Regions from separate parts of the Desulfosporosinus meridiei DSM 13257 genome, predicted to be linked through region 1. Evidence: riboswitches for the same ligand, from Rfam matches in the RefSeq annotation. Region 1 holds a riboswitch; the other holds the start of a gene.

The links. Region 1 has a riboswitch for thiamine pyrophosphate ahead of DESMER_RS13015 (thiamine-binding protein). Riboswitches for the same ligand answer to the same signal wherever they lie in the genome.
Region 2: another riboswitch for thiamine pyrophosphate. It lies ahead of thiM (hydroxyethylthiazole kinase); the one in region 1 lies ahead of DESMER_RS13015 (thiamine-binding protein).

The regions. Positions count from the first base shown of each region.
Region 1 is NC_018515.1:2,835,835-2,843,226, forward strand. Features, by position in the region: gene feoB (ferrous iron transport protein B) at 1-846, opposite strand, end outside; gene DESMER_RS13010 (FeoA family protein) at 1,010-1,276, opposite strand; TPP riboswitch at 1,481-1,583, shown strand; gene DESMER_RS13015 (thiamine-binding protein) at 1,646-1,939, shown strand; gene DESMER_RS13020 (ABC transporter permease) at 1,940-2,716, shown strand; gene DESMER_RS13025 (ABC transporter substrate-binding protein) at 2,762-3,757, shown strand; gene DESMER_RS13030 (ABC transporter ATP-binding protein) at 3,768-4,523, shown strand; gene DESMER_RS13035 (YczE/YyaS/YitT family protein) at 4,631-5,299, opposite strand; gene DESMER_RS23810 (hypothetical protein) at 5,425-5,580, shown strand; gene DESMER_RS13040 (TfoX/Sxy family protein) at 5,587-5,952, opposite strand; gene DESMER_RS13045 (zinc-ribbon domain containing protein) at 6,042-6,347, opposite strand; gene DESMER_RS13050 (HD domain-containing protein) at 6,572-7,051, opposite strand.
Region 2 is NC_018515.1:1,906,888-1,914,279, forward strand. Features, by position in the region: gene DESMER_RS08745 (FAD-binding oxidoreductase) at 1-1,096, shown strand, start outside; gene DESMER_RS08750 ((Fe-S)-binding protein) at 1,099-2,388, shown strand; TPP riboswitch at 2,602-2,700, shown strand; TPP riboswitch at 2,753-2,851, shown strand; gene thiM (hydroxyethylthiazole kinase) at 2,920-3,756, shown strand; gene thiC (phosphomethylpyrimidine synthase ThiC) at 3,883-5,187, shown strand; gene DESMER_RS08765 (hypothetical protein) at 5,604-6,113, shown strand; gene DESMER_RS08770 (hemerythrin domain-containing protein) at 6,178-6,588, opposite strand; gene DESMER_RS24840 (hypothetical protein) at 6,762-6,971, shown strand; gene DESMER_RS08780 (DUF2975 domain-containing protein) at 7,248-7,392, shown strand, end outside.

The DNA of each region.
Region 1 (7,392 bases):
AGAAATATATTGGTACTTGGCATCCGCTATGGTCATTTCAAATTGATCTTTGCTCCACCCTTCAACTTCATAAGCCTGGAGCAAATCTTCTCCAGGCAAGGTATCCGTATCTTGCAGTACGTATTTTATAGAATCTCCTGAGTCACAGCAGGAATCATTATTCTTCGACCCTTTGGATGTCTGAGGTATACTCCTCCAGGTCTGTCCAATTTCCGAATCCCGTTCTAAACGTTTAATAGCCAACCAACGCAAGGGATACTTTGTCGCCCAGATTGTATCCGCTAATAAATGCTCCATTGCTTGAATCCGTCTTTCAAGTTCCTCTGGATAAGGAACCTCATCCCTTACAGGATCTTTTTTAAGCTTTCCCACTCGGATTGCCTCAGACAAGAATTCTTCGACTCCTTGTTCTTTGGCAGCAATGATTTCAACAACTGGCACATTTAAGACCTGGGCTAATTTATTAGAAAGTATTTTTATGCCTGCAGAATCAGCTAAATCCATCATGTTTAAACCGATTACAACTCTTGGCGCTAGCTCAAGAATCTGAAGAACTAAGTAAAGGTTTCGTTCAATATTTGAAGCGTCAACCAAAGCCATAACGACATCTGGTTTTTCGCGCAGAATATACTCACGCGTAACAATCTCTTCCTGAGAATATGCGGTTAGACTATAAGTACCCGGAAGATCAATCAGTTCAATTTGTTCATTGGCCCTCTGAATTACTCCTGATTTTCGTTCTACAGTTTTTCCCGCCCAATTTCCTACTTGTTGATTTGATCCAGTCAAAGCATTAAAAACTGTACTCTTCCCAACATTAGGATTACCCATAAGAGCTATTTTCATGACTCCACCGCCTCCTCTCTACGCAACACAAAAATTATGTCCTAGCGGCACCTCTATACGCACAATAACAATAATGCGGTTTTATTAACAATCGATATCATATAAAAATTAAATAATCAGAGCCTGATAGATGCTAAATCCGGGCAATTTTAGTAGAACTCGGCTAACGACTTGCTAACGATGGTTCCAGAAGATTTTGCTCAGGTACAGAAACTATTATCTTAGCACATTCCCCACGGCGCATAGCTAAATAATACCCTTTTAAACGAATCTGAAGCGGGCCACCAAATGGAGCACAACGTACAACTTCTATTTCTACTCCCGGGACAATTCCCATATCCATCATTCTTCGGCGCAACGCACCTCCGCCCTCAATATGCTCAACACGCGCCCATTCCCCAGGTTTTACATCCTGTAAAAAGCGTTCCATCAGTTCCCCCCCTTTATCAAAACGATAACCATTCTCAGGCCTAGTTGAAAATATAACTGAGAATACATCTCACTTCATTTACAGAATACTATTCATTTAAAACCCTGTCAATAATAAAATTCGAATTGCCTAGGGCGGTTCCTAACAACAACACATCGACCATTGCACCAACGCGTAAAGACATGATATACTTAAAGTAGTATTATATGGTAACAGGGGAGCTGGAGTTACTGGCTGAGAGGGACTATTGTCCGACCCTTAACCTGATCTGGGTAATGCCAGCGTAGGGAGCAGAGATAAGAACACGCCGCATTATTATTTGCGGTGTTTTTTTATATATTTCAACCAAATTAATAGGGAGGAAAGATTATGGCAAATATTATTATGGCTCTCCAAGTTGTTCCCAAAGTTGAAGAATCACGCATCTATGAAGTTGTGGACGAGGCCATTAAAGTAATTGCAAAGAGTGGAGTCACTTACGAAGTCGGCCCAATGGAAACTACTATGGAAGGAGAGCCTGACCAACTCTGGGCAATTATTAAAGAGGCTCAAGAAGCTTGCATTCGGGCTGGCGCATCCAGAGTAATGTCCTATATCAAGATGGATTACGTCCCTACAGGCTCTACAATCGGCGAAAAAATTGATAAGTACCGCACCAAATAGATGATCAAAAAGAAGTGGAAAGATAGAATTCCTTCACTGCTATTCTTCCTCTTTCTTCTCGGGATGTGGCAGTTCCTTACTATCGCCGCTCAAATCCCCCTTTGGATTCTTCCTACTCCTTCACAAATCGCTCAAGCCCTATGGGAAACACGCCAACTCTTATGGATGCATACTCTAACGACATTACTGGAAACAACTGTTGGGTTCCTTCTCGCCGTTATCTTCAGTCTAATAACCGCTGGTATTATGGTTTTATCCCCTTGGATTAAACGACTTATTTATCCGTTTTTGATTATATCTCAGACCGTTCCACTGATAGCCGTAGCCCCCCTACTAATTCTTTGGCTGGGATATGGCCTCGCCCCCAAAATTATTATCATTATTATCGTTTGTTTTTTCCCAATCACGATTAGCCTTATTGAAGGATTAGAATTGACTGATCGGGACCTACTTAATCTCTTGAAAAGTATGGGGGCCACACGTTGGCAAATCTTTTACATTGTTCGCTGGCCTCATGCCCTGCCTTCATTTTTCTCAGGCCTTAAAATCGCCGCAACTTACAGCGTCATGGGAGCTGTTATTGGGGAATGGCTTGGTTCTAGCTCCGGTTTAGGGGTATATCTGACCCGCTCGTCCCATTCGTTTTTGACAGATCGTGTATTCGCAGTAATTTTCACCATTACCCTATTAAGTTTTGTTTACTTTACACTTATCTCTGCTCTTGCTCGAATTGCCTTGCCCTGGATCGCTAAAGATCCGGACGATAATCTTAACTAGCAGGTATTTTTCATCAAGCTAGAATTTATTGGAAAGGACTTCTATATGAAAAAATTACTTTCTTTATTAATAATCTCTCTTTTACTGTTTGGATGCAGTGCAAATCCTTCAACAACTGATTCCTCTAAAGTAGAATCAACCACTGAAGTAACTCTTATGCTCGATTGGACTCCTAATACAAATCATACGGGTATCTTTGTAGCAAAAGACAAGGGGTACTTTGCAGAAGAAGGGCTAGCTGTCAAAATCCTGGAACCTTCCAGTTCCGGAAATGTTGAGCAGCTAGTTGCTGCAGGCAAATCAGACTTTGGAATTAGTCAACAAGAACAAGTTACTACGGCACGAGCTAATGAGGTTCCGATTGTCTCCTTAGCGGCAATAATTCAACATAACACCTCCGGGTTCGCATCTCCAACCATGAAAAACATCCATAATGCTAAAGACTTCGAGGGTAAGACCTACGGTGGGTGGGGACTCCCATCTGAAGACGCTATTTTAAAAGCACTCATGGAAAAGGACAAGGCTGATTTCTCAAAGATAAAGATGATTAATATTGGTGAAGCCGATCAACTAACCTCCTTAACAAAGGATATAGATTTGACTTGGATTTTTTATGGTTGGACAGGGATAGAAGCAGAATTACGCCAACAACCATTAGACATGCTTTGGCTAAAAGACGTCGATCCTGCTCTAGATTTTTATACTCCTGTTGTAATTACCAACGAAGCTACCATCAAATCTCAACCGGAGCTCGTAGGAAAATTTATGAAAGCTGTAAGCGCCGGGTATCAGTTTGCCATTAAAAATCCGGCCGAATCCGCCGAAATCCTAATAAAAAATGCACCTGAAGCAAATCCTGAGCTTATTCGCAAAAGCCAAGCATGGCTCAGTCCTCAATATCAGGCAGACGCTACTCGTTGGGGAGAACAGAAAACTCAGGTTTGGGAAAGTTATGCAAAGTGGCTTGTCGAGAGGGATTTATTACCACAAATGATCGATCCCGCCAAAGCCTACACTAACGATTTTCTACCTAATTCTTAGGGGGAAGAAGATGGGACTTACTCTTCAAGGTCTTTCGAAATCATATTATAACCCCCATCTTGATCGTCAAATGAAGATCATTAATTCTCTAAGTTTTGAGATAGAGACAGGTTCTTTTGTTTCTTTGATTGGTCCTTCGGGATGTGGAAAAAGTACGATATGCAATCTTATAGCAGGTATTGAAAGCCCCGATTGTGGCCAAATAATGCTGGACAGCTCCTTAATAAACGGCCTTTCCGGGAATATCGGCTACATGCCTCAAAAGGATTTGCTTTTACCCTGGCGTACTCTTCTAGAAAATGTTCTTCTGGGATGTGAGATACAGCATCAAGACAAACATAATGCGCTAGAGGAAGCTCATAAATGGTTAAACCAATTCGGACTTGCATCCTTCTCAAACCATTACCCCCATCAATTATCAGGTGGGATGCGTCAACGGGGTGCTTTGTTGAGAACAATTCTATTTGGCAAAAAAACTTTGCTGCTTGATGAACCTTTTGGAGCCCTAGATGCCTTAACCCGCCAGGAAATACAACGCTGGCTGTCATCTATCTGGAACCAAACACGCCATACAGTTTTGTTCATAACCCATGATATCGACGAGGCTATACTTCTTTCCGACAAAATAATTGTTTTGAGTCAACAGCCGGCCTGTGTTCTCCAAACATTGACTGTCCCCTTTCCTCAACCTCGTGATTCGGATGTATTACTTTCAAGTGCGTCGTTAGACCTTAAAAAAGAGCTATTGAATTTACTAATCAAGTGAACTCATGACCCTGACCCATTAACCTGAAAAACCAAAGGCTTTGATCAAATATGACCAAGCGCCTTTGGTTTTTAAATTTATCCGGTCTATATTAAGAAACTATCTCTTCAAACGGTTTCATTGGTGGGTTTAGTCTTTAAAAACTTCTGTCTGAGAAACCTAACATCATCATCAATAAATCTGTGTTGAACTTGCTTCACATTAAATCTAAAGAGCTTGAAGATAAACTGAATAATATAGCCAAGGGCAACAGACATAATCAACGTCCCTATTCCTACGAAGCCACCTAATAGGTATCCTACAATAAGAGCGCTGATTTCTATAGAATTTCTGATAAACCTCACTGATCTATTGGTCTTTTTCGTTAAAGCAATCATTAAACCATCACGTGGACCAGAACCTAATCCTGCTCCGATGTAGAAATAACTGGCAACTCCTACAATAAACATGCCTAAAAACATCATGATAAGGCCAGAAACAAGGTCTGCTGCTATCGGAATAAGATAATTTAACATTATCAAATCCATGAACAATCCAATAAACAGCATATTGCCAAGAGATCCCCATCCTACCCTCTCTCCTAAAGCTGCATTTATAATTACTAGAATAATTCCTACTCCAATACTAGCTTGCCCCATCGTAATACCTGTAAGATACACTATTCCTTGATGAAAAACATCCCAGGGAGCTAACCCCAGATTAGCATTAATTGTCAACACGATGCCAACTGCAAACAAGAATAAACCTAAAAATAATCTTATAATCCTTTGAACCATTATTATCACCATAGCCTTCTGCCTTAAAGACAAATACATAATTCTAATAGACAATTATCATACTTAGTATAGTGCACTATAGTTATATCTACTAATTTTTCTAAAATAAAGGAGGGACTCAAATTATGACAAAGCTTAACAAGCTCTCTGATCATGGAAATGTTAATTCATCTAAACATACTTCTAAAACTTCTCCTGAACCTAATACAACTGGAAAAAGCAAAGATGATGTGATTTTCACAAAGGATAAAAGCCCTGATGATCTAGAAATCTTAGATTAGACCATATCATTGCTCTTCACTTTGTGATCTTCGTTTTCCTGATTTTCTTTTGCTATTTCGAGATACCAATAAAGCTTTACTAGCCCAGTCAGCTATCTGTTTTCTATCTTCTAATATATCAACTGGAACCTCATAATATGGCATTAACATCGGTCTGTCAGAAAATGGTTTAAAGGGCTCCATTCCTGCTCGCTCATAGTCCGATCTGTTGGAATCGTCAACCTTGAAATAAAGAGTATCGTCTGCAATCAAGCCGAAAATAAATCCTTCAAAGTAAATCCCCGCACCGCCGAACATATTTTTAATTGTAACTGCTCCTAACTCACCAAGTTGATCAATCAAATATTCTTTGTAACTATTGTTAATCCCCATTAGACCCTCCGCAAAAACATTAAGTCAATTATAGTTACATTACAAAAGGCCAGGGAGATAAATCCCCTAGCCTTTTGTTGATCATCATTTTAGTAACGACGCATAGATTGGAAACAATCTCGGCAGTACACCGGTTTTTCACCCGATGGTTGGAATGGAACTTCCGTTTGTACACCGCAGCTTGCGCAAACTGCTGGGAACATTTCACGTTGTGGACGACTTCCGAAATTACCTCGACCGCCACCGCCTGATTGTTGTTTACGTGCCTGACGACAAGCAGGACAACGTGTTGGTTCATTTTCAAATCCTTTTTCAGCATAAAAGTCTTGTTCACCTGCTGAAAATACAAATTCTTGACTGCAATCGCGGCATATTAGGTATTTGTCTTGAGCCATGATAACTCCTCCTTATTTGGTGTTCTTGTATGTTGGATCCTACAAATTATCATCCGTGCACCAAATAAGGTCAGAACTATGGATTCCAATTTAAGTTAGGCCCAAGTTTTAACAAGCACACGGTCAGTATAGCAGAGGGTGTGCGGATTATCAACCAAAATTTTCTACAATTTATCATCTTTTCTTTAATTGTAATATCGAAACCTAATAGTCAGAAAGCTTGATCAGGTTTGAATATTCAAGTCCTCCAAGGCCTTTCTTAGTCTGGCAATATGAAAGGGTTTAGTCATATCTTGCCCATACCAATGACAATCTAATATGTCTGCATCTTTAACGATCTCCTCAAGTGGTGATCCGACTTCCTCCTTCTTAGAATGATTAATGACAGCCTGAATAATGAGCTCTTTGGTTTCCTTTGTTTCAGCTCTTTGACTAAGAAAAGCCCTTACTGGCTCCTCTCCTTTTGGGGCATGCTCATTCTGGCGGCCCGAGAACCACCTACCAATATCGTGCAAAGCACAGGCTAAGGCAGCCCCCTCCACATCTAGACCTCTTTTTTCCGCTAACATACGCCCAATTTGAGCACAACTTGTAGCATGAATTTTTTCCCACAAAATAGGATAATCCCGTTCAGCCGTCTGTGCACCTATTTCATCCAATAAAGAGTAGATGTCCTGCAAATCATTAATAAATTGCCAATTCATAACTTCTGCTCCTTTTAACTTTCTTTACCACAAAAAAAGAAATAATTGTCACTCTCGCCCCAATTGTCTCTCTTACCTCTGCGCTCAATTTTATCTTCAACTGCCTCTTAACGCAACTGCATTGGAATATAATAGATTCTCTTCCCCTTAATGCAGCTGGACTTTCTACCAAAATCCGCTTTGATTTTGTTAAGAGCTATGATACAAAAGGTGTGGCAATTTGCGTCTAAGTTATGAGGCCATCGCTTTGGCAAAAACTTGTTAGTAAAATTCAAAAATAATTGGATTAAGGAACGTTATAAGTTAACTGCAATAGTAAACTATTATCTTTAAACAGACGA
Region 2 (7,392 bases), 930 kb from region 1:
TCTGGAAGTAGACCAGGATAATTTAACGGCAACCGTTCAACCTGGGGTGATCATTCAGGCTCTCAATGATGAAGCGGCTAAACACGGCTTGTTGTATCCGCCGGATCCCGGTACAGTTACCACAGCAACTATGGGTGGCTCCGTTTCGGAGTGTTCGGGTGGATTGCGTGGTCTGAAATACGGTGTAACCAAACATTATATTATGGGCTTGCAAATGGTCTTGGCGAATGGAGAAGTCACTCGTTGGGGAGGAAAAACAGTAAAGAACGTGACAGGGTATGATTTAGTGGCTCTCTTTACCGGGGCTGAAGGAACCTTGGGGATTATCACTGAAATAATCGTCAAACTCATTCCGGCACCGGAAGCACGTAAGAGCATGTTAGCCGTCTTTGACGACGTTGATAAAGCTGGGAGGGCCATCGCAGCCATTATTCGCAATAAAGTTATTCCGGCCACACTGGAGATCTTGGATAATGTGACGATTCAGACCGTGGAAAACTTTGTGCATGCGGGACTCCCCATGGACGCGGAAGCAGTTCTCTTATGTGAAGTGGACGGCTACAAGGAAGTTGTCCAACGGGAAGCTGTATTGGTGGAACGAATTATGAACGAGGAAGGAGCTGTTCAATTAAAAATAGCTAAAGATGATAAAGAGCGCGACCTTTTGTGGTTGGCTCGTCGCAGCGCCTTGCCAGCCCTTGCTCAAAAACGACCGACCACCGTACTTGAAGATGCCACCGTTCCCCGGAGTAAAATTCCGGATATGCTTAAAGCAATCCGCAGAATTGCAACCAAACATAATCTGCAAATTGCTACCTTCGGGCATGCAGGAGACGGAAATCTGCATCCCACAATTATTACAGATGAACGCGACGCTGAAGAAATGAAAAGAGTCCACCTAGCAGTGGACGAGATTTTCGAAACGGCGCTAGCCCTGGGAGGAACTCTTTCCGGTGAACATGGGATTGGTATCGCCAAAATGAAATATCTTAACAGGGAATTTGGAGAAGCAGGTGTGGCGGCCTTGAAGCGCATTAAAGAAGCCCTGGACCCCAACTATTTGTTGAACCCTGGGAAGATTGTAAGGAGGGACTGATCGTGTCCGTATATGATTCACTGGATTCGATTACCGAAGAACTCCATAAATGTATGAAATGCGGAAATTGCATGGCAGTATGCCCCATTTACAAGGAAACACGCCAGGAAGTGGGAGTTGCCAGGGGAAAGATTAGTTTAGCAGAATACATTCTCTCGGGCGAAACAGAGATGACTAAGGGAATGGGGAACCGTTTTTCCCTTTGTACGACCTGTATGGCTTGTAATACCAACTGTCCCTGTGGGGTTCGGTTTGACAAAATTATTCTGGCAGCAAGAGCGGAAGCCGTCCGTAAAAAAGGGCTGCAGTCGGCCAAAAAAATTGCCTTCACTGCCTTGAAGATGCAGCGAGTGTTTGATTTCGGGATGAAGGCGGGAAGTATCTTCCAGGGTGTTGCCTTAAAAAACATACCGAATCGACACAGCAAATTAGCACGTATGCGCGTGGATGTGGGGATAGGTAAGGAGAAAGTCTTCCCCATGTTGGCCAAGAAGACTTTGCGTTCCGAGTTCCCTGAAGTGATTAAGGTTAAAAACCCCAAGATGAGAGTTGGGTTCTTCACGGGTTGTATGATCAACTATTTTTACACGGACATCGGCAGAGCGGTGATCGCGGTGCTTAAGGAAAATGACATCGAAGTAGTCATTCCTAAGTCCCAGGCTTGTTGTGGTATCCCAGCCTCGGTCAATGGGGATGTGGCTTCAGCACGTACCTTAGCCAAACGCAATTTGCGGGCCTTTGAGAGAATGGGGGCAGATGCCTTAGTTGTCGCCTGTTCTTCTGGTGGTACTGCTTGGAAGCATGTTTTTGGAGAGCTGCTGGAAAATGATCAAGAACTTAAAGCCTTGGCGGATAAATGGGCCAAAAAATCCTACGATATTTCTGAGTTCCTGATTCATCAAGTTCCCTTTAAGAAAGAAGGTTTGGGTCGAGTAGCGCGAAAAGTGACATATCACGAACCTTGTCACTTAAACCGTGGACAGGGAATTAGTAAAGAACCGCGGGAAATTTTAAAGAGCATTCCCGGTGTAGAATTGATTGAAATGAAAGAGCCGGGTCGTTGTTGTGGTATGGCTGGATCATTCAGCCTGGTACACCCGGATCTCTCCGGACAAATTTCTGATCGTAAAACAGCAGATATCCAGACCACCAAAACTGATACAGTAGCAACGGGTTGTCCGGCTTGTCGGTTGCAGCTGCAAAGCGGGGTCGAAAATGCTGGATTTGACGAAGAAGTATTGCATACAGTTCAAATTTTGGCTGAGTCTTATCGAGTCGGAAGGAAGAACTAAAACGTTCTAAATAGTTGGAATGATGGAAACGCTTTAAATAAGTGTTTCCATGTTTTTTGGTGCGCCTTCAAGGAACTGAGTATTGAAGCCGATGCCGCCAATAAGCGACGGGACGACGGTCTGTCAGCACAAATGTCGATGGTAAACAAAACATCACCTCTAACTAAAAGCTTGACAGGGAAAGCAACAAGAGATAGTATATGAAAAAATTAAATAATTTTGCGGGGGGACTCTTAGGAGTTGAGAAGGTAGAACCTGACCCTTAGAACCTGTCAGTTAACACTGGCGTAGGGAAGCAAGCCACTATCAATTATGAAAAAGTGCTTTTCTTACTAAAGGAGAGCACTTTTTATTATTAAAACTGAATAAAATGCGGGGGGACTCTTAGGAGTTGAGAAGGTAAAACCTGACCCTTAGAACCTGTCAGTTAACACTGGCGTAGGGAAGCAATCTATTATCGATAATGAAAAAGTGCTTTTCTTGCTAAAGGGAAGCATTTTTTATTATAAAAACTGAGAAAGGAAGATATAAATGGATAATAAAGGGGAGATTCAAAACCAAATAATTCAGGCCGTAGAAACTGTAAGACGGACAAATCCTCTGGCAGGGTCGATCACCAACACAGTAACGATGAATTTTGTGGCTAATGCCCAGCTTGCCGTCGGAGGATCGGCGGCTATGGTTTATCTGCCTGATGAGGGTGAGTTTTTGGCAAAAGTCGGCGGAGCTGCCTACATAAACATGGGTACGCTTCTGCCCATATATGAGGAGACTTTACCACATACAGCCAAAGTCTTGTACGAAACGGGGAAGCCTTGGGTCCTGGATCCGGTGGCTATCGGTATCGGTGCCCTTAGAACTCAGCTGCTGCAGCAGTTTAAAGCTTATAAACCATCTGTGGTCAGAGGGAATGCCTCGGAAATTATCGCTTTGGCTGGTTTGTGGGGTTTGGACGGCGGTACGGAGGTATCCAATGTTCGCGGCGTTGACTCTAGGGATTCGGTCAATGCCGCCAAAGCTGGGGCTGTCGCGCTGGCTAAGTGGACTGGCGGGGCTGTTGCCGTGTCGGGCGAAACGGATTTAATAACCGACGGTGACCTCATAGTCTTCTCCCAGGGAGGGTCTCACTTTATGGAGAAAATTACTGGGTTTGGCTGTTCCTTAGGAGGAGTGACCGCAGTCTACGCAACGGTTGCCTCCCCTTTTATTGCTGCGCTTACTGCCGCTGGGGTTTACAATTTAGCGGGAAAACGGGCTGCAAATAAGGTGGACGCTCCCGGAAGTTTTCAAGTCCGGTTCCTGGATGAACTATATAAGGCAACGGCAGAGGATATTGCTAACAATCCATTGGAGATTGAGGCGGTTTAATCCATGAATACGGAAGTGCATTAAACTTAGTGCACTTATCCCACTGCTTAAAGTAGTGGGATAAGTGACAGTTAGAAGCGTACCTCTTAACCACATGTGAAATATCTATATGAAGGAGAAATAGCCATGAGAGAATATGCAACCCAGATGGAAGCGGCAAGAAAAGGAATTATCACCGCGGAACTGAAAATCGTAGCTAAAAAGGAGCTGATGACGGCAGAAGAGCTGATGCCATTAGTTGCAGCCGGGAAAGTAGTAATCTGTGCGAACAAAAAACATATATGTATCGACCCCCAGGGCGTGGGCTCAATGCTGAAAACAAAGATCAATGTAAACCTTGGTGTTTCGAGAGACTGCAAGGATTATGACATAGAAATGAAAAAAGTGCTGGAAGCCGTTAATATGGGTGCACATGCAATCATGGATTTGTCCTCACACGGAAATACCATTCCTTTTCGCAGAGAGCTTACCTCGAAATGCCCGGCTATGATCGGAACGGTGCCGGTCTATGATTCAGTTATCCACTATCAGAGAGACTTAAACACCCTGACAGCAAAAGATTTCATTGATGTAGTAAGACTTCATGCCGAGGATGGGGTTGATTTTGTCACCCTGCACTGCGGCATTACCAGAAAAACCATAGAACAGATAAAACAGCATCAAAGAAAAATGAACATTGTATCTAGGGGCGGCTCTCTGGTATTTGCCTGGATGTCTATGACAGGTGAAGAGAACCCTTTTTATGAATATTACGATGAAATTCTGGATATCTGCCGAGAATATGATGTGACTATCTCATTGGGAGATGCCTGCAGACCGGGATGCCTGGCAGATGCTTCGGATGTGTGTCAGATTGAGGAGCTTGTACGGCTGGGTGAGCTTACCAAAAGAGCCTGGGAAAAGGATGTCCAGGTAATGGTGGAGGGACCTGGACATATGCCGATTGATCAGATTGCTGCCAATATGAAGATCCAGCAGACCATCTGCGATGGAGCACCATTTTATGTCTTAGGACCGCTAGTAACGGATATTGCACCAGGCTATGACCATATCACCTCGGCAATCGGAGGTGCCATTGCCGCTTCAGCCGGTGCTGCTTTTTTATGCTATGTGACCCCGGCAGAACACCTGGCGCTGCCGAATTTAGAGGATGTAAAACAAGGCATTATGGCCTCAAAGATTGCTGCCCATGCAGCAGATATTGCCAAAGGTGTAAGAGGGGCAAGGGAGATTGACGACAGGATGGCGGAGGCCAGAAGGGTGTTTGACTGGGAAGCACAGTGGGAGTGCGCCATAGATCCGGAAACGGCAAAAAAGATCCGTGCCGACAGGAAGCCTGAGCATGAAGACTCCTGTTCCATGTGCGGAAAGTTTTGCGCAATACGAAGTATGAACAAAGCCCTGGCCGGAGAGCATATTGATATTTTGTAATTGAATACACAGTGATGGAAGTTCCATCTGCACCGACAAATAGACGAACCTCTGAAAACCTATGAGGAATGCTGGAAATACCATAATGGGGGTTATGCCGAGTGTTTGACAGAAAGTCGATTTGATGAAAATACATAATATGGGCTATTTGTGATATAATTGATTGTACAACTCTGTATTTCAGTTCGCTTACAATATGACGAAAAAGTAGCCCACCCTGAAAAGTAGCTACTTTTTCGTTCCCCATATGGCCACCTCTTGCGGTTTGTGTTGTAGAGCTAGGATGTTTGCAGCATCCTAGCATTATTTTATGCAGGTTCTTATGAAATAATATAACCTTTTGAAAAATTGAGCAAGTACGGATGAGAGTCGCTTTCTGAGTATCTTTTTCTTTGATTGAGAAAGGGGGCCATACAATGGTAAAGAATAAGACGAAATTGTCGTTGGTATTAATTGGTATAGCACTGGTTATTGGGTATTACGGCTTTTCCACTTACGCTAAGAACAAAGATTTATCGTACAATGAACTGACAAACTATATTGACCAACACTATTTTGAAGGTCAACCAAAGAATCTTACTATTGTGTTAGAAAAAGATGTTGAAGACTTGCATTTAATGCTTTTCTCATACCAACTAGCCCCTAATTTTGGACAACAGACTGTACTAGCGGCATTCAAACGTCTTCAAAATGGTAAATATAAATATTTTGGTTTACTGCAAAGCTCCAGCTCGGTATTGCCGAAAGAGTTGACTGGTTTTGAGAGAAATTACGGAGTATTTTACGGTATCATTACTGATAACCAACCTACTAAGTATTTAATTGATGGAGAGTTAATGGATACTTTTGAAAAGAACACGTATTTTATTAGGGTATATGATTTGAACTCAAAATCAGGGTTCTCGATGCAAGCAATATATGATTAATCATGGTCGTAATCGCAGCTGAGGGATAGCAAAGGAGGTAGTACTGGATGGAGATGCTTCTGTTTTAGAACTGCTCTACGATAGGGTATAGTTTTTTGTCTTCCTTATTCAAGCGATTCCTTAGCTCTAAAATAATTGAACGTGTGTCTGCTGTAAATTGTGTACATGCTTCCTTGATCCGAGTGCTTGACATATATTTGGTTTTATAGTCTGAAAAGGATTGGGAGATATGACCCATTTCCTGATTAAATGAAAGTGATATTTTCTTTAGATCTTCGTCTTTAGAAATAATGAGAGATGGGTAAAGAAAATCATCTTCTGACTTGAGATGGAAAGATAATTTTCCGGCTAGTGTAGCGATTTTTAAGGATATATCAAAAGCCTTAGCCATCACATCCTGATTTAACAAGGATTCGATGTCATCAACTAATTGACGTATTTCTTGGTGTTGTCTTTTTAGATTGTTGATGTTCATATGAGCACTTCCTTTAGAAAGATATTAGACAAGCCAGCAATATTTAGTCCATCCTGTTCGCCTCTCTATTTACATAATAACTCTTGGAAGAAAAAGAGGTGTGATCCAGGTCTAGTAATTATGTGATAAGTATCACAATTTGTTAAACAAAAATAAAGGGGGGACCGTCGGGCTTGTACCAAGAATCTTACGCGCGTAAGATTCTTGGTACAAGCCAAGAGAAGGCTATCATTCGTGACCTTCATATATTTCAAACACTATTCCCTTTCATCTTAACAGATAACGGAAGTGAGTTCTCTAATCCAAAAGCCATTGAGTATGACCTTAAGAAGGATAATGGTTTACGTACAAGTATTTATTATTGCAATGCCGGATGCCTGTAAGTGGATTACAAAAGTTGCATTTCATTTTCAAAGAAGGCATTTCGGATACAAAAACTGCGTTTCGTTTACAAATATTCAGTTGTCGGTTACAAAAAATGCTTCTTGGTTTACAAAGTGGCCTCTCGCCTTTCAATTAAGCTTTTAATTTGTCAAATCAAAGAGATACAATAATAATATAATTAATATCAATATTTATTTATTGATAAACGATAAAACGTGTGTTAAAATCATTTTGTCATGAACGTCATTAAATCAATAAATTAGTGAGGTGTTTAAATGAATGTTAAACAAGGTTCAACCACTTTCTTAAAAGTAATCATTTTTCTGCTCGGGATTGCGGTGCTTGCTTTGTGTTTCTTTTGGTTACCTTTGATAGCCATTAGAGAACCAAAAGCACATCCAGGGGTCTACTCGCTTTATC